Regions from separate parts of the Streptomyces sp. NPDC048269 genome, predicted to be linked through region 2. Evidence: riboswitches for the same ligand, from Rfam matches in the RefSeq annotation. Region 2 holds a riboswitch; the other holds the start of a gene.

Region 1 (9,109 bases), on a different contig from region 2:
GGCGCCAGGGACATCGTCCTCACGTCCTTCGACCGGTCCTGGGCCGTGCCCGGGCGGCCGGGGACGGTGCCGCGCGGGCCGGGGTGTTGCGGCCGTGGGGCCACAGGGGCATCCGCCGCCCGCCACGGGCGCGGCTCGTGCGGACCCCTGGAGGGCGGTGCTCAGGGCCGGCTGTCGGATTCGGCCACGGCGATGGCGATTCCCAGGGCCTCCGTGATGTGGGTGGCTGCCGACATGACGCGGGCGGTGCCCACGATCGGTGCGATGGACACCAGGACGTCCTGGAGCTTCCCCGCGTCCACGCCGGAGTCCATGGCGGGGCCGATGTGGGCGACGTAGGACATCGCGGGCGCGTCCATGGCGACGAGCGCGGCGATGCGGGTGAGCATGAGGGTGTCCGCGGACAGGCCGCACCGCTCGAGCGAGTCGAGGGTCATGGCGGCGAGGGTGTCGAGGACAGGAGTCTCGGAGGCGGTCGTCATACGGGTCATCTCCTGACGGGATCGGGGATCGACGCCGTCGGTGCCGGTGGAGGGGAACCGGGTTCTTCCCGTGGCGTGTCCCTCTCCATCGACCTTAGGAACATTTCGGGCCGTATGCATCCGGGTGGCGGCGCGGTGCTCGCCGCCACCCGTGCGCCCGGCCGTTCAGCAGTGGTTCGGGTGCGCGATGTCCACGACGAACCGCTCCGGCGAGTGCAGGGAGAAGGTGCGGTAGTAGGGGACCGTGTCGAAGGCGGCACCGAAGGTCACGTACCCCTCGAAGTCGCCGGTCAGGGCGAGGCCCTTGAGCTTGCTGAGGTTGATCTTCTGGAGCTTGGGCCCCTGGTAGACGCTGTGGCCCGCGTCGTCGTGTGCGGCGGCGGGGTTGAGGCGGATCTCCAGGAAGTGCTTCCCGGCGAGCGGTACGGGCTTGCCGGACCCGTCGTAGCGCAGCTGCGGGACGGAGGTGACGGTCACCCCGGGGACGAACCCCTGCAGGTCGATGACGATCCGGTCGTACGCGGGGTGCCCGCCCCAGCGGGCATGGACGACGAGCGGAGTCTGGATCTGGGTCTGGGTCCGGGCGCGGGTGGCGACGGCGGCCGAGGCCGGCACCGCGGACGAGAGCCCGGCGGTGAGCAGAGCGCCGGAGGCCAGGGCCACGATCCGGCGGAAACGCGGGTGGATCATGACGTCCCCTCGATTCTCGGGAGGCGGGGACTTGTGACACAGCCTAGGACGCCGTAGCGGACCCGGCAGTTCCACTTCCCCTTCCGCAATTCCTTCGGTGCGCAACTTCCTTCGATGGCAGGGTGGTTGAGTGAAATCCACAGAATCCGTCCCGCTCGACACAGGAGAGAACCGGATGCGCCGTCACCGCTTTCCTCGCCATGGAACGGTCGCCGTGGCCCTGGTCCTGGCGGTCACCGCCTGCGGCGGCGACGCGGACCGTGAGGTCCCGCAGGAGGGCAAGGGAGGCTACCGCTGGGCGGCCACGGACGAGATATGCAACATGCTCCCGTACGGCGAGCTCGCCGACCCGCTGGGCGCGCGCGAGGAGGCCGCGGACCGGATCAAACGGTCCGGCGGGGGCGCCCCGGGCGTCCTGTGCGTCCAGCCGCTCGTGGAGTCCGGCCCGGCGAAGTACGGGAACGTCAAGGTCGAGCTGGACCTCGCCTACACCGAGAGCGTCGACTTCGCGAAGGACGTCTTCACCAGGGGCCGGGAGAACACGGCCAAGGACATGCCGGACAGTGGCCTCACCGAGGTGAAGGGCGTCGGCAAGGAGGCCTACCGGTTCGCCTACAACAAGCCGGCCGAGCTGCGCCAGGTGCGTGAGCTGCGCCTGCGGGACAGCAACCTGACGATCGACGTGACGGTCACGGCCGAGGCGCGCACTCCGCCCACCCCCGAGAGCCTGAAGGCCTACGACACGTCGGTGGACGACTTCGCCAAGGGGGTCCTCAAGGCCCTCCGCCGCGGGTAGGAGCGGCGGACGGCGCGGCGGACAGGAAGGACGGCGCGGCGGACAGGAAGGGGCCCGGCGCACGCGCCGGGCCCCTTCCTGTCCCGTGCCGCGGATCAGCACTCGATGACGTTGACCGCGAGGCCGCCGCGAGCGGTCTCCTTGTACTTCACCTTCATGTCCGCGCCGGTCTCCTTCATGGTCTTGATGACCTTGTCGAGGGAGACCTTGTGGCTGCCGTCGCCGCGCATGGCCATCTTGGCCGCCGTGACGGCCTTGACCGCAGCCATGCCGTTGCGCTCGATGCACGGGATCTGGACCAGCCCGCCGACCGGGTCGCAGGTCAGGCCCAGGTTGTGCTCCATGCCGATCTCGGCCGCGTTCTCGACCTGCTCCGGGGTGCCGCCCAGGACCTCGGCGAGGGCGCCGGCCGCCATCGAGCATGCCGAGCCCACCTCGCCCTGGCAGCCGACCTCGGCGCCGGAGATCGAGGCGTTCTCCTTGAAGAGCATGCCGATCGCGCCCGCGGCGAGGAGGAAGCGGACCACGCCGTCCTCGTCCGCGCCCGGCACGAAGTTCATGTAGTAGTGCAGGACGGCGGGCAGCACCCCGGCCGCGCCGTTGGTGGGCGCGGTGACGACCCGGCCGCCCGCCGCGTTCTCCTCGTTGACCGCCATCGCGTAGATCGTCGTCCACTCGCTGCGGTGCATCATCGGGTCGCCCTCGGTGCGCAGCTGGCGCGCTGTGGAGGCGGCGCGGCGCTTGACGCGCAGGCCGCCCGGGAGGATGCCCTCGCGGGACATGCCGCGCGCGACGCAGGACTGCATGACGCGCCAGATCTCCAGCAGGCCCTCGCGGATCTCGTCCTCGGTGCGCCAGGCCTTCTCGTTCTCCAGCATGAGGGAGGAGATCGACAGGCCGGTCTCGTTCGCCAGGCGCAGCATCTCGTCGCCGGAGCGGAAGGGGTACTTCAGCACCGTGTCGTCGAGCTTGATCCGGTCCTCGCCGACCGCGTCCTCGTCGACGACGAAGCCGCCGCCGACCGAGTAGTAGGTCTTCTCCAGCAGAGGGGCGCCGGCGGCGTCGTACGCGAAGAGCGTCATGCCGTTCGCGTGGTACGGGAGCGAGCGCCGGCGGTGGAGGATCAGCTGGTTCGGCTCGTCGAAGGCGATCTCGTGACCATCGCCTATCTCCGTGCCGAGGAGGCGCAGGCGGCCGCTCTTGCGGATGCGCTCGACCTCGTCGTCCGCCGTCTCCACGTTCACGGTGCGGGGGGAGTGACCCTCCAGGCCCAGCAGGACCGCCTTGGGGGTGCCGTGGCCGTGCCCGGTCGCACCGAGGGAGCCGAACAGCTCGGCGCGGACGGACGCGGTCTGGGCGAGGACACCGTCCTTCTTCAGCCGCGTCACGAACATGCGTGCGGCGCGCATCGGGCCGACCGTGTGGGAGGAGGACGGGCCGATGCCGATGGAGAAGAGGTCGAAGACGGAGATGGCCACTGGCGGACTCCCTTGTCTGCTCGTGGGGTGGAGGGGGCGGGAGAGGTCGATTGTTCGGATTTTGTCCGACAGACGAGCTTAACGCGGTGAAATGAACGTCTCGTCTGCCGGAAGGGGACGGAGGGGGGTCCCGCGGGTGTCAGCTCGCCCTCCGTACGTGGCGTCGCCGGCCTTCGCCGACCGCGTCGGCCCCCGGGACCGGGCCCGGTCGCCGGGCCGCACCCGCGTCCGCCTGCGGCTCCGGTCATGGGAAGGGCCCGGCCTGCGCACGAGCAAGGCCGGGCCCTTCCCCGCGCCGACTAGAGCGACGGGTACAGCGGGAACTTCGCGGCGAGCGCGGAGACGCGCGCCTTGAGGCCCTCGCTGTCGTAGGCCGGCTTCAGCGCGGCCGCGATGATCTCCGCGACCTCGGTGAAGTCCTCGGCGCCGAAACCGCGCGTGGCGAGCGCCGGCGTACCGATCCGCAGACCCGAGGTGACCATCGGCGGCCGCGGGTCGTTCGGGATGGCGTTCCGGTTGACCGTGATGCCGATCTCGTGGAGCCGGTCCTCGGCCTGCTGGCCGTCCAGCTCGGAGTTGCGCAGGTCGACCAGGACCAGGTGGACGTCCGTACCGCCGGAGAGGACGGAGACGCCGACCTCGGTGACGTCCGGCTGCACCAGGCGCTCGGCGATGATCTTCGCGCCCTCCAGGGTGCGCACCTGGCGCTCCTTGAAGTCCTCCGAGGCCGCGACCTTGAAGGAGACGGCCTTGGCCGCGATCACGTGCTCCAGCGGGCCGCCCTGCTGACCCGGGAAGACCGCGGAGTTGATCTTCTTGGCCAGCTCCTGCGTCGACAGGATGACGCCGCCGCGCGGACCGCCGAGGGTCTTGTGGGTGGTGGTGGTGACGACGTGGGCGTGCGGCACCGGGTTCGGGTGCAGACCCGCGGCGACCAGGCCGGCGAAGTGCGCCATGTCGACCATCAGGTACGCGCCGACCTCGTCCGCGATGCGGCGGAAGGCGGCGAAGTCCAGCTGGCGCGGGTAGGCGGACCAGCCCGCGACGATCAGCTGCGGCTTGGACTCCTTGGCGAGGCGCTCGACCTCGGCCATGTCGACCTGCCCGGTCTCGTCGACGTGGTACGGGACCACGTTGTAGAGCTTGCCGGAGAAGTTGATCTTCATGCCGTGGGTCAGGTGACCGCCGTGGGCCAGGTTCAGGCCCATGATCGTGTCGCCCGGCTTCAGCAGCGCGAACATCGCGGCGGCGTTCGCCTGCGCACCGGAGTGCGGCTGGACGTTCGCGGCCTCGGCGCCGAACAGCGCCTTGATGCGGTCGATCGCGATCTGCTCGACCACGTCGACGTGCTCGCAGCCGCCGTAGTAGCGGCGGCCGGGGTAGCCCTCGGCGTACTTGTTGGTCAGGACCGATCCCTGGGCCTCCATGACGGCGACCGGAGCGAAGTTCTCCGACGCGATCATTTCCAGGGTGGACTGCTGGCGCACGAGCTCGGCGTCGACGGCTGCGGCGACGTCGGGGTCGAGCTCGTGGAGAGGGGTGTTCAGTACGGACATCAGGATCCCCTGGGGTCAGTTACCGGCGGTGAGCTTGGTGTACTCCTCGGCGGAGAGCGCGTCCTTGGGCTCCTCCGAGATGCGCACCTTGAACAGCCAGCCGCCCTCGAAGGGAGCGGAGTTCACCAGGGCCGGGTCGTCGACGACGTCCTGGTTGAACTCGACGATCTCTCCGGAGACGGGGGAGTACAGGTCGCTGACCGACTTCGTCGACTCCAGCTCGCCACAGGTCTCGCCCTCGGTGACGGTCTCGCCGACCTCGGGGAGCTGGGCGTAGACGACGTCACCGAGCGCGTTGGCCGCGAACTCCGTGATGCCGACCGTCGAAACGCCGTCCACGGCGTCCGACAGCCACTCGTGCTCCTTGGTGTAACGCAGCTGCTGGGGGGTGCTCATGACCTGATTCTCCTGGATGCGGGGGAGTGGATACGAACTGTGGTCTTGGGTACTGAGACGGAGCCGTACGGATGTCCGTACGACTGCCTGCGCTTCGGGTCGTGCGAAGTGTTACTTCTGCCGCTTGTAGAAGGGCAGGGCCACGACCTCGTACGGCTCATGCGTACCGCGAATGTCGACGCCGACGCCGGAGGTGCCGGGCGCGGCGTGTGCCGCGTCCACGTACGCCATCGCGATCGGCTTGCCGAGCGTGGGGGACGGGGCGCCGGAGGTGACCTCGCCGATGACCTGGCCGTCGGCCACGACCGGGAAACCGGCGCGCGGGACGCGGCGGCCCTCGGCGATCAGGCCGACCAGCTTGCGCGGCGGGTTCGTGGCGGCGCGCTCGGCGGCGGCCTCCAGCGCGGCGCGGCCGACGAAGTCGCCCTCCTTCTCGAACTTCACGACCCGGCCCAGCCCCGCGTCGAACGGGGTGAGGGAGGTGGTCAGCTCGTGCCCGTACAGCGGCATGCCCGCCTCCAGGCGCAGCGTGTCGCGGCAGGACAGGCCGGCCGGGACCAGGCCGACGCCCTCGCCGGCCTTGGTCAGCGCCTGCCACAGCTCCACGGCGTGCTCGGGGGCGACGAACAGCTCGAAGCCGTCCTCGCCGGTGTAGCCCGTACGCGCGATCAGCGCCGGAACCCCGGCCACCGTGCCCGGCAGACCGGCGTAGTACTTGAGGCCGTCCAGGTCGGCGTCGGTGAGCGAGGCGAGGATGCCGGGGGACTCCGGGCCCTGGACGGCGATGAGCGCGTACGCGTCGCGGTCGTCGCGGACCTCGGTGTCGAAGCCGGCGGCGCGCTCGGTCAGGGCGTCGAGGACGACCTGGGCGTTGGAGGCGTTGGCGACGACCATGTATTCGGTCTCGCCGAGGCGGTAGACGATCAGGTCGTCGACGATGCCGCCGTCCGCCTGGCAGATGTGCGTGTAGCGGGCGCGGCCGACGCCGACGGTGGAGATGTTGCCGACCAGCGCGTAGTCCAGGGCCTTGACGGCCTCCGGGCCGGTCAGGGTGATCTCGCCCATGTGGGACAGGTCGAAGAGGCCGGCCTTGGTGCGTACGGCGTTGTGCTCGTCGCGCTCGCTGCCGTACCGCAGCGGCATGTCCCAGCCCGCGAAGTCGGTCATGGTCGCACCGAGGGAACGGTGCAGCGCATCGAGGGCGGTCAGACGGGGGGCAGTGCTCATGGGTGTGGCTCCCGAGTCCCAGGGCATGACATGACGAGGAGGGTCCTCCCCATCTGTCATCGGAACCTGAGAGGTTCGCCGAGAGTTCCTGGCTGCCAGGGACCGTCGGCTTGCACCTTGGGTGGAGCTGCCGAGCAGCTCGCTTTTCAGATCTGCCTCATCCACGCGGTACGGGGCCTGAGAGATTCAAGGGAGGTTCTTGCTCCTTCGGCGCCCGCGCACGGCCTTGCGGCGTGCCCGGGACTCTCCCGCGCGGATTCAAGCGGCCGGTATGCAGTTGGTCCAGATGGCGCACATCATTGCACGCCACCGTGGTGATCGGGGGTGGGGCCCCGAAAGTTCGTGCGGTGCTCGAGCGGCCGGACCGGAACCGGGGCTGCCGGATTACCGTCTCTTTACACTCAGTGGGCAAGGGTCCTGGCGACCCGATTCGGGGGAGGCGATCACTGTGCGGAGATTCGGAGTGGTGACGACAGCGGCGACCGTGGACGCGGTGCCGGCGCAGCGGGGGGCGCGCGTGCGGAGCGGGGCGGCGGCCGGGTCCGTACGTGACCTCCGCGGCCCGGGGGGACGGGGGCCGCGGCGGCTGGGCTTCGCCGCGGGGGACATCGTCGTGGTGTCCGGCCTGCCGGGCGGCGGCAAGAGCACGCTGATCAAGCGTGCGGCGGCCGAGGGCGCGGGGATCGACTCCCAGGACACCCGTGAGCGCTGGGAGCGGCGGATGCCGGGGGCGCTGCCGTACGCCGTCTACCGGCCGCTGGTGCGTGCCGCGCACTACTGGGGGCTGTGGCGGACCCTCCGCTCCGGGGCGTCGGTCGTCGTGCACGACTGCGGGACGCAGAGCTGGGTACGGGGCCTGCTCGCGGCGGCCGCGCGCCGCCGGGGTCGGGCGCTGCACCTGCTCCTGCTGGACAGCAGCCCGGCGGAGGCCCTGGCCGGGCAGGCGGCGCGGGGGCGCCGGGTGTCGGCGTACGCCTTCGCCCGCCACCGGGGCGCGGTGACCCGCCTCCTCCGCTCCGCGGAAGCCGGCCACCCCCCGCCGGGCTGCGCCTCGGTGACCCTCCTGGACCGCGCCTCGGCGGCCGCCGTGACGCGGATCGGCTTCCACGCCTGACGCGCCGCCGGGCTCCGCGCCGGGCGGCGCCTGAGCCACGTGCCCGGCCGCCCCGCCACCACCGGGACTCCGCCCCAGCCCCCGCGCCCCAATCGCCGGCGGGGCTGAAGGCCGGGGCTCTGCCGCCGCACCCCGCGCCTCAATCGTCGGCGGGCTGAGAGGCCGGGGCTCCGCCCGCACCCGGCGCCTCACTCGCCGGCGGGGCTGGGTTCGGCGCCGCCAGGTGGGCTGGATTGCCCGCAGGGCAATCTCAGCCTCGCCGGCGTTTGAGGCGCGGGCGCGGGGCGCCGTGTCCGGAGCCGTAGCCGGGCGGGGCAGCGCAGGCACGTCCAGCCCCGCCGGCGTTTGAGGCGCGGGGGTCCCGGACGGAGTCTGGGGGAGGGTGGGGGCGGAGCCGCCGGCGGGGCCCACCGGCGGAGCCGAGCGGCGGGGTCCGGGCAGGGCGGAGCCCACCGGCGGGGGCGGCCCCCCGGAGCGATAGCCTCGGCACGACATTCGGCGGGAAACACACGCAGAGGCAGGGGCACATGCAGGGCAGCGGCTGGCCGGGGAATGAGCTGGAGCAGGTGCTCGGGGCGGCCCTCGGGCAGCCGGACGCCGGCGGGCGGATCCTGGAGGTGCTCGGGCGCAGCCAGGTGTGGGTGCCCCTGCCCGGCGGCGGAGGCCAGGACTCGGCCGCCCTGGACCTGCCCACGATGGACATCGGCGGCGCGGCCTACGTCCCGGTCTACAGCTCCGAGGCCCAGTTCCTCACCTGCGTCGGCCCCGGCATGGACTTCGCCGTGGCCCCCGCCGTCGAGTTCGCCCGCGGCCTGCCCCCGCAGCTCGGCATCGCGCTCAACCCCGAGGGCGCCGTCGGCGTCCCCCTGCCCCCGCCCGCCGTCGCGGAGCTCTGCCGCACCGGCCGGACCCCGCTCGACGGCCCGTCCACCGGCGGTCGGGTCCGGCTGTACGAGCCGGACTGGCAGGAGGACCCGGTGGAATTCCTGGCCGCCGCCGCCGAAGAGTTCCGCGCCACCGGCGTGGTCGCCGCCGCGCACCGCTGCCTCGCCAGCGTCGAGGGCGCGGACCCGGAACTGTTCATCGGTGTCCGCCTGCTGGGATGGGAGCCCGAGATGCAGAACGCCCCGATGGAAGCCCTCGGCCGGGCCCTGGCCCGCGTACCGGCGCCCTGGCCCGTGCAGTTGATCCTCCTCGACGCCGCCCAGGACCCGGTCACGGACTGGATTCGTGAGCGCGTACGCCCCTTCTACCTCCCGTAGGGCCGCTTAAGCTGTTGGTACGTGTGGACGACGGGCGGACGAAGAGGGGTACCGGGTGAGTGCGTCAGGCACGGCCGCGGCCGGGCAGGTCGAGCACATGCTGCGCCA
Region 2 (9,109 bases):
CCGGACGCCGACCGGGCCGACGCCCGGGCCGCCGCCGCCGTGCGGGATGCAGAAGGTCTTGTGCAGGTTCAGGTGCGAGACGTCGCCGCCGAAGTGACCCGGCTTGGCCAGGCCCACCAGGGCGTTGAGGTTGGCGCCGTCCACGTAGACCTGGCCGCCGGCCTCGTGCACCTGCGCGCAGATGTCGGCGACGTGCTCCTCGAACACACCGTGCGTGGAGGGGTACGTGATCATCAGAACGGCGAGCTCGTCGCGGTACTGCTCGATCTTGGCGCGCAGGTCGGCCGCGTCCACCTCGCCGTCGTCGGCGGTCTTGACGACGACGACCTTCATGCCGGCCATCACGGCGCTGGCCGCGTTGGTGCCGTGCGCGGAGGACGGGATGAGGCAGACGGTGCGCTGCTCGTCGCCGTTCGCGCGGTGGTAGGCGCGCACGGCCAGCAGACCGGCCAGCTCACCCTGGGACCCGGCGTTGGGCTGGATGGAGACCTTGTCGTAGCCGGTGACCTCGCAGAGACGTTCCTCCAGCTCGGTGATGAGCGTGAGGTAGCCCTCCGCCTGCTCGACCGGGGCGAACGGGTGCAGCTGGCCGAACTCGGGCCAGGTCACCGGCTCCATCTCGGTGGTCGCGTTGAGCTTCATGGTGCAGGAGCCCAGCGGGATCATGCCGCGGTCCAGCGCGTAGTCCTTGTCCGAGAGCTTGCGCAGGTAGCGCAGCATCGCGGTCTCGGACCGGTGCTGGTGGAAGACCGGGTGCGTCAGGTAGTCGTCCGAGCGCAGCAGCCCCTCGGGCAGGGTGTCGGCCGTGGTCTCGTCCAGCGCCTCGATGTCCGCGGTGACGCCGAAGGCGGCCCAGACGGCCTCGATGTCCGCGCGCAGGGTGGTCTCGTCGCAGGCGACGGAGACGTGGTCGGCGTCGGCCCGGTACAGGTTGACCCCACCCTCGCGGGCGGCGGCGACGATCTCGGCCGCGCGGCCCGGTACCCGGGCCGTGACCGTGTCGAAGTAGGCGCCGTGCACGATCTCCACGCCACCGGCCCGCAGACCCGCGGCGAGCAGGGCGGCATAGCGGTGGGTGCGGCGGGCGATCGTCCGCAGGCCGTCCGGGCCGTGGTAGACGGCGTACATGGCAGCCATGACGGCCAGCAGCACCTGCGCGGTGCAGATGTTGCTGGTGGCCTTCTCGCGGCGGATGTGCTGCTCACGGGTCTGCAGCGCCAGGCGGTACGCCTTGTTGCCGTCCGCGTCCACGGAGACGCCGACGAGGCGGCCCGGCAGCGAGCGCGCGTGCTTGGCCTGGACGGCCATGTAACCGGCGTGCGGTCCGCCGAAGCCCATCGGGACGCCGAAGCGCTGCGTGGTGCCGACGGCGATGTCCGCGCCGAGCTCGCCCGGGGACGTCAGCAGGGTCAGGGCGAGCAGGTCGGCCGAGACGGTGACGATGGCACCGAGCTCGTGCGCCTGCTCGATGAGCGGCTTGATCTCCCGTACGGCACCGGAGGCGCCCGGGTACTGGATCAGCACGCCGAAGACGCCGCGCTCGGCGATCTCGGCCGGGATGCCGTCCGACAGGTCCGCGACGACGACCTCGACGCCCGTGGGCTCGGCGCGGGTCTCGATCACGGCGATGGTCTGCGGCAGCGCGTCGGCGTCGATCAGGAAGACGCCGTCCTTGACCTTGCCCACGCGCCGGGCGAGGGACATGGCCTCGGCGGCCGCGGTGCCCTCGTCGAGCAGCGAGGCACCCGAGGTCGGCAGCCCGGTCAGGTCGGCGACGACGGTCTGGAAGTTCAGCAGCGCTTCGAGACGGCCCTGCGAGATCTCCGGCTGGTACGGGGTGTACGCCGTGTACCAGGCCGGGTTCTCCATGACGTTGCGCAGGATCACCGGCGGCGTGAAGGTCCCGTAGTAGCCGAGACCGATCATCGACGAGAGGACCTGGTTGCGGTCGGCGAGCGAACGCAGCTCGGCCAGCACCTCGGCCTCGGTCCGCGCGTCGGGAAGGTTCAGCGCTTCGGCGGTCTTGATGACATCCGGCACCGCGGCGGCGGTCAGTTCGTCCAGGGAGCCGTAGCCCACCTGGGCGAGCATCTTCGCCTGCGCCTCGGCATCCGGGCCGATGTGGCGCTGCTCGAAGGGGATGCCTCGCTCCAGCTGGGAGAGCGGAATGCGGTTGGCGGTCATGTACGGAGGCCTCCTGGTCGTATGACCTGCGAGGGGCACCACGGCGCGGGCACCCGGACGGCCTCCCCCTCTGTCATCTCAACCTGAGAGTTTCACCGGCCGCTCAAGGATCACTTGAGTGCCGGCTTTCACCGTCGGTGAGGAGAGGAACCGGCACTGCGCGCCCGGTACCCGCCCCTGCTTTCCAGAGTGGCCTCGTCCGTGCGGTACGTATGCCTGAGAGATTCCGGGGAGGATTTGCTCCTTCGGCGCCTCCGTCACGCTCACTCGGAGGACTCTCCCGCACAGGGTCGACAGCCATCACCCAGCCTACCAGCGAGGATCTGGACACTCCCCGAGTGGCCTCAGGTCGCGAAATGCCCTTCTGTAGTCATTACGGAGGAGTTGCGACCATTTGGAGGGACCGTGCAGACCGACATCGATCCGCGCAGCCTGATCGGCCGCAAGGCGTTCGACCGCAACGGCACCAAGATCGGCACCATTGACGAGGTCTACCTCGACGACGCCACCGGGGTCCCGGAATGGGCCGCTGTGCGTACGGGTCTGTTCAGCCGCGACGCCTTCGTCCCGCTGGAGCCCAGCGAGCTCGTGGGCGACACCCTGCGGGTGCCCTTCGACCGCTCCCTGATCAAGGACGCCCCGGATTTCGGAGTCGGCCGCCACCTCTCCCCGGAACAGGAACTCCAGCTCTACCACCACTACGGCCTGGACGTGACCCTGCCCACTGACTTCCAGCGCGACTTCGGCCACCTGGCGGGCGACGAGGGCTGAGGACTGTCCCGCAATCCCCGGCGGGCCCGCGCACGGCATCGGACGCGGTGCGCGCAAGGCTGAGGGGCGCCCCGGTACTGGACGCATTCGGGCGTTCCGACAACGCCGCGGGGTGCCGTAGCCGGCGTCGTGCGCCCGCAGGGGATTGCGGGACAGTCCTCAGCTCTGCTCCGCCGTCCGCTCCTCCTCCCCCACCAGCGGCAGCGGGTCGGACGGCTCCAGCTCGGGGTCGTCCACCCGGAAGGTCCGCACCCGCCCGGGCTCCGATCCGGGCTGCTCGAACCGTACGGTCACCCGCCCGACCCCGCTGCCCTGCACCCACCCGGGCCCGTACACGGCGTGCCGTACGTCGCTCCCGGCCGCCCAGCGCCGCTCAGGGGCGGGCTCCGGCTCCCCGGACGGCTCCACGCCCTCCGGGGTCCCTGCAGCCCCATCCGGCCCAGCGGCCGCCCCTCTCTCACCGGCCTCCACGGACTCCCCCGGCTCACCGAGCGGCTCGACGGCCAGCGACTGGGCGAACAGATCCTCCTGCGTGTAGTCCGCCAGCCCGGTCACGCCCACCCCGAGCAGCCGCACCCCGCCCGTGGTGTCCACGCCCTCCAGCAGCCTCGCCGCGGCCTCACGCACCACCGCGGGGTCGTCCGTGGGCCCCCGCAGCGTCTCGGACCGCGTCAGCGTCGAGAAGTCGTACCGGCGGACCTTCAGCACGATCGTGCGCCCCGAATGCCCGGACGCCCGCAACCGCTGCACGCACCGGTCGGCGAGCCGCTGCACCTCGGTCCGGATCCGCACCCGGTCGTGCAGGTCCACGTCGAAGGTGTCCTCCACCGACACCGATTTCGCGTCCCGCTCCGCGACCACCGGCCGGTCGTCCAGTCCCAGCGCCATCCGGTACAGGCCCACCCCGTGCGCGCGCCCGACCATCCGGACCAGCTCGTCCTCCCCGGCCTCCACCAGGTCCCCCACCGTGGTGATCCCGGCCCGGCGCAGGTGCTCGCCGGTGGCCGGCCCCACCCCGGGCAGGGTCCGCACCGACATGGGCGCGAGGAGCTCCCGCTCCGTCCCCGGCTCGATCAGCAGCAGACCCGCCGGCTTGGCCTCCTCGGACGCCACTTTGGCCAGCATCTTCGATCCGGCCAGCCCCACCGAACCGCTGAGCCCCGTGGCGGCCCGGATGTCCGCCCGCAGCCGCTCCCCCGCAGCACGGGCGCTCGGCCCGTCAAAGGCGACACCGCCCGCCTCCAGGTCCACGAAGGCCTCGTCGAGGCTGAGCGGCTCCACGAGCGGCGACAGCTCCCGCAGCAGGGCCATCACGATGTCGCTGACCTCGCGGTAGAGGCTGAAGCGCGGGATCAGACAGGCGCCGTTCGGGCAGAGCCGCCGCGCCTGCGCCATCGGCATCGCCGAATGCACCCCGAACCGCCTGGCCTCGTACGAGGCGGTGGCGACGACTCCTCGGGGCCCGAGGCCGCCCACGATGACGGCCTTGCCCCGCAGGCTCGGCTTCGACGCCTGCTCGACGGAGGCGTAGAAGGCATCCATGTCCAGATGCAGAATGGTCGGCGCGGCTCTCACAGCTCGATGCTGCCCTACGCCTCTGACAACGGGTCCGGCGACATCGGGCCCGGAGGTACCGGGCTCGGTCGTACCGGGCTCGGTCGTATCGGGCCCGCTCGTCCCGGGCCCGGTGGCATCGGGCTCCGTCCGCCCGGGTTCACACGGCCCGGGTCACACGGCCCGGTTGCGGCGGGCGGCGAGTTCGTCCGCCGGGTTGTGACCGACCAGGGTCTCGCCGGTGTCCACCCGCTCCCCGTGCAGCTGCGACAGCGCTTTCTCCACGTCGCGCCACACCACGCCCACGGCGATCCCGAAGATGCCCTGCCCGCCCTGGAGCAGGCTCACGACCTGGTCCGGCGAGGTGCACTCGTACACGGTGGCGCCGTCACTCATCAGCGTCATCCGCTCCAGGTCCGAGAACCCGCGGTCACGCAGGTGCTGCACGGCCGTGCGGATGTTCTGCAGCGCGACCCCGGTGTCCAGGAAACGCTTGACGATCTTGAGGACGACCACGTCCCGGAAGCTGTACAGCCGCTGCGTCCCCGACCCGTACGCGGGCCGCACGCTCGGCTCCACCAGCCCGGTCCGCGCCCAGTAGTCGAGCTGCCGATAGGTGATGCCGGCCGCGGCACACGCCGTCGGCCCTCGATAGCCGATCTGCTCGGGCGCCGGGTCGCCGCCCACCGGTCCGACCGGCGTCGACTCCGGCTGACGGCGCGCGGACCCCGCCGCACCGCCGTGCAGCGGGTACGGTCCACCGTCACTCCGTGCGGGGATGCCCCCGGTCGTACCGTCGCCCGTGATCCTCACGCCGACCCTCCGTCCTTGACCTGCCACCTTGAAGGTAGGCAGTCACCAGGGGTGCGTCAACGATCGCCACACTCGGCACGCCGAGTGATAATCACCCTGAGAGTGGTTTCCCGTATCCGATTGCGGGGAAAGGCTACTCGAATGGGCTGTTACTTCCCCGTGGACGACGCGGCCGACGCGTCACCGCGGGCCGGTGAGGCGTCACTGCGGGCCGGTGAGGCGTCACTGCGGGCCGGTACCGAAGTCCTCGGGCGAGATCTGGTCGAGGAACTCGCGGAACTTCTCCACCTCGTCCTCCTGCTCGTCCGGAATCGCGATCCCGGCGTCGTCGAGCACGCCGTCACTGCCGTAGATCGGCGTCCCCGTGCGCAGGGCGAGCGCTATGGCGTCGGAGGGCCTCGCGCTCACCTCGACCCCGCTGGCGAAGACAAGCTCCGCGTAGAAGACGCCCTCCCGCAGATCCGTGATCCGGACCTCGGTGAGCTCCTCGCCGACCGCCTCCAGCACGTCCTTGAACAGGTCGTGCGTCAGCGGACGGGCAGGGGCCATTCCCTGCTGCGCGAAGGCAATGGCGGTCGCCTCCCCAGGACCGATCCAGATGGGGAGGTACCGGTCGCCTCCCACTTCACGCAGGAGCACGATCGGTTGGTTGGAGGGCATTTCCACCCGGACACCCACAACGTCGAGCTCGTTCACACAGCAACCCTAGGACCTGCTCGGCAGGTTTGGGTAGTCGGGGCCCCCTCGGTCACTGGAGCCGGACCCCGAGGGCGGTCTGTACCAACGCCTCGTGGAGCCTCACGGAGAGCCCCGCGAGCTCCTTCGTCGTGGCCTCCGCGTGCGCCCTGGTCTGGGGATTGCGGTGCCGCCTCAGCGGCGCCACGACCTGCTCGATCAGGCCCGCCTCCCGGTCCGCGGCGGCCTTCATCGCGCGCAGGTGCCGCGGCTCCAGCCCGAACCGCCCCAGATCGGCCACCAGCCGGGCCACGGTGACCGCCTCGGCGTCGAATCCCCCACCGGGTGCCTCGGCGAGCAGCCCGTACGACTCCCACTCGACGAGTTGGACCTCGTCCACCTCGGCGGCCGCGATCAGCTCCGCCCGGCCGACCCGGGCCACGGTGGGCCGCTCACGGCCCACCTCGCCGTACACGGCAGCGGGGCCGGCGGGATCGACGGATTCCCCGTGCGGCGTGGGCCCCGGGATGCGGATCTGCTCCCCGCGCGCCAGCGCGTCGAGCTGCTCGCGGATGACCTTCAGCGGCAGGTAGTGGTCGCGCTGCAGCCGCAGGATGCGCGCCAGCCGCTCCACGTCCTCCGTACTGAACTTGCGATATCCGGAAGGTGTGCGTCTGGGCTCGACGAGCCCCTCCGCCTCCAGGAAACGAATCTTCGAGATCGTGACTTCGGGGAACTCGTCACGCAGCGTGGTGAGCACCGTGCCGATGCTCACCAGCCGCCCGTCCGAGCCGGAGGTTCCGGCGGTGCCGTTCTTCGCGGCACCGCCGGTCGGGGTACGCAGCAATGGAACCTTCCCTTGAGAGGTCAGACGCCCCGCAGGCTCGCGTAGAAGACCAGCCGGTACTTGCCGATCTGCACCTCGTCGCCGTTGTGCAGCGCGACGGAGTCGATCGGCTCACGGTTCACGTACGTGCCGTTGAGGCTGCCGACATCGGCGACGGTGAAGCCGCCTTCCTGGCTCCTGCGGAATTCGACATGGCGCCGGGAGACGGTGACGTCGTCCAGGAAGATGTCGCTCTGCGGGTGCCGGCCTGCCGTGGTCAGCTCGCCGTCCAGCAGGAAGCGGCTACCGGAGTTGGGGCCGCGCCGCACGATGAGCAGGGCGGAACCGGGGGGCAGCGCTTCCACCGCGGCCTGAGCCTCGGGGGACAGCGAGGACGACACGTGCTGTTGTCCCGACACCTCGGCCTCGTAGGCCTCGAGGCCCGAGATCGAGATGGTGGACGTGGTCTCCGAGGCACGCTCCGGCGTCAGACCCGCCCGCAGCGGCGCGCCGCAGTTGGAGCAGAACCGGCTGGCCGCATCGCTGCGGTGTCCGCACCTGCTGCAAACCTGCTCGGCCGACATGGACGGCTCCTCGCGCCGCGGCTGCCCCGCGGAGGCACTGGTGGCATACGGGTCGGGGGCAAACCCTCCACCCGCACTTGAGGTTGACGGTTCACCGAAACCTATGCGGCCGGTACCGGCAGGGTCAACGGACGACGCGCCGTGGGCGCCCGAAATGTCACCCGCGCCCGGGACCTCGTCACGGAAGAGCGGCCGGTCGCCCTGCCCCTCCGCCTCACCGCGGTCGGCACGGTGACGTGCCGCACCGCTTTCCTCACGGTTCTTCTTGCCGAACAACTTCTCAAACAACTTCACGGGCGATTCCCCTTGACCGAAACAGACCCGCCCGTGGGGCAGGACGAACTCCGAATGCAACACCTGCCGACCCGGACATTCTCACAACGTCCGTAACCACCAGACAGTTTCCACCACACACCGCGACTTCTGTGCGCCGACCCCCCGCAGGCCTCCGCCCGCGTGAGCCGGTCCACCCTCCGCTCCGCATCATCACGATGACGACCGAGCGTAGTCAGGCTGCTTCGCAGCCCGCAAGGCATCCACAACGATCTTCGCCGACCGTGTGACGGCGACGGTCGCCTGTTCCTTCTCCAGCGTCTGGACGACACCGCCGGGAATGTTGAGCGCGGGCTCCAGATCCTGCGGCTTGCCGATCACCCTGAACTCGTAGGGCTGTGTGATCTTCTTACCGTCGATCCCGACCCCACCGTTCTCGTCCGAGAAGTACGAGCCCGCCACCACGCGCACACCGTTGATCTGGATCGCCTCGGCCCCGGCCGCCCGCAGCTCCTGAAGCGTGTCCAGCAACTGGTCGGACCGCACCTGGCCCTTGGGATCGGCGATCTTCAACGTGATACCGGGCCCCTGAGCTGCCACCGTACCGGCCAGGATGCCGAGTTGGCGCTCCTTCTCCACCGTCTGCTTCCGGGCCTCCTCGGCCTGGTTGGAACTGCTCTCCAGCTCCTTGCGCTGGTCCTCCAGCCGCTGCTTCTCGTCCTCCAGGCGCTTGGTCCGTCCGTCGAGCTCGTCGAGGATCCGTACGAGGTCCTCCTGGCGGGCCCCTCGAAGCGCGCTGGAGTCGCTGTTCGACCGCACCTGGATGGCCAGCCCCAGGCCCAGGACGAACAGCAGCAGCGCGACGATCAGTTGTGCCCTGCTCACCCGCGGCGGCCACAGCCCGGCCGCGAGCCGCTGCCGGCCCGTCTCCTGAGGCTCGGGCTGCGCGGGCTCGGGCTGCGCGGACGGCTCGGGCTGCGCGGGCGGGACCGGGGGCGTGGGAGCGTCGGGCCTCTCGGACCCCCCGGATCCCTCGGAGCGCTCCGGCGGAGTGTCGTTCGTACTCATCGGCCTCACGCCCTGAAGACGTGCCGGCGGATGGCCGCGGCGTTGGAGAAGATGCGGATGCCGAGGACCACCACCACGCCCGTGGACAGCTGCGAGCCGACCCCCAGCTTGTCGCCGAGGAAGACGATCAGCGCGGCCACGACCACGTTCGACAGGAACGACACCACGAAGACCTTGTCCACGAAGATGCCGTCCAGCATCGCGCGCAGACCGCCGAAGACCGCGTCCAGCGCCGCCACCACGGCGATCGGCAGATAAGGCTCCACCACGGCCGGTACTTCGGGCCGGACCAGAAGTCCGACCACCACTCCGGCCAAGAGGCCCAGTACCGCGATCACGATGCACCCTTCTGCTGCTCTGC

What was found. Region 2 has a riboswitch for glycine ahead of gcvP (aminomethyl-transferring glycine dehydrogenase). Riboswitches for the same ligand answer to the same signal wherever they lie in the genome.
Region 1: linked by a shared signal. The riboswitch ahead of gcvT (glycine cleavage system aminomethyltransferase GcvT) and the one ahead of gcvP (aminomethyl-transferring glycine dehydrogenase) in region 2 are both predicted to bind glycine.

The regions. Positions count from the first base shown of each region.
Region 1 is NZ_JBEZLW010000051.1:32,234-41,342, forward strand. It holds gene AB0D48_RS32395 (diacylglycerol kinase family protein) at 1-14, opposite strand, end outside; gene AB0D48_RS32400 (carboxymuconolactone decarboxylase family protein) at 162-482, opposite strand; gene AB0D48_RS32405 (hypothetical protein) at 648-1,172, opposite strand; gene AB0D48_RS32410 (hypothetical protein) at 1,303-1,968, shown strand; gene AB0D48_RS32415 (L-serine ammonia-lyase) at 2,064-3,446, opposite strand; gene glyA (serine hydroxymethyltransferase) at 3,746-5,002, opposite strand; gene gcvH (glycine cleavage system protein GcvH) at 5,018-5,398, opposite strand; gene gcvT (glycine cleavage system aminomethyltransferase GcvT) at 5,510-6,625, opposite strand; glycine riboswitch at 6,782-6,886, opposite strand; gene AB0D48_RS32435 (AAA family ATPase) at 7,110-7,739, shown strand; gene AB0D48_RS32440 (enhanced serine sensitivity protein SseB) at 8,267-9,001, shown strand; gene AB0D48_RS32445 (enhanced serine sensitivity protein SseB C-terminal domain-containing protein) at 9,057-9,109, shown strand, end outside.
Region 2 is NZ_JBEZLW010000034.1:4,351-13,459, reverse strand. It holds gene gcvP (aminomethyl-transferring glycine dehydrogenase) at 1-2,184, opposite strand, end outside; glycine riboswitch at 2,379-2,477, opposite strand; gene AB0D48_RS27945 (PRC-barrel domain-containing protein) at 2,590-2,955, shown strand; gene AB0D48_RS27940 (DNA polymerase IV) at 3,115-4,530, opposite strand; gene AB0D48_RS27935 (MerR family transcriptional regulator) at 4,684-5,322, opposite strand; gene AB0D48_RS27930 (bifunctional nuclease family protein) at 5,545-6,018, opposite strand; gene AB0D48_RS27925 (MerR family transcriptional regulator) at 6,071-6,844, opposite strand; gene AB0D48_RS27920 (zinc-ribbon and FHA domain-containing protein) at 6,865-7,407, opposite strand; gene AB0D48_RS27915 (DUF881 domain-containing protein) at 7,894-8,748, opposite strand; gene AB0D48_RS27910 (small basic family protein) at 8,754-9,086, opposite strand; gene AB0D48_RS27905 (DUF881 domain-containing protein) at 9,083-9,109, opposite strand, start outside.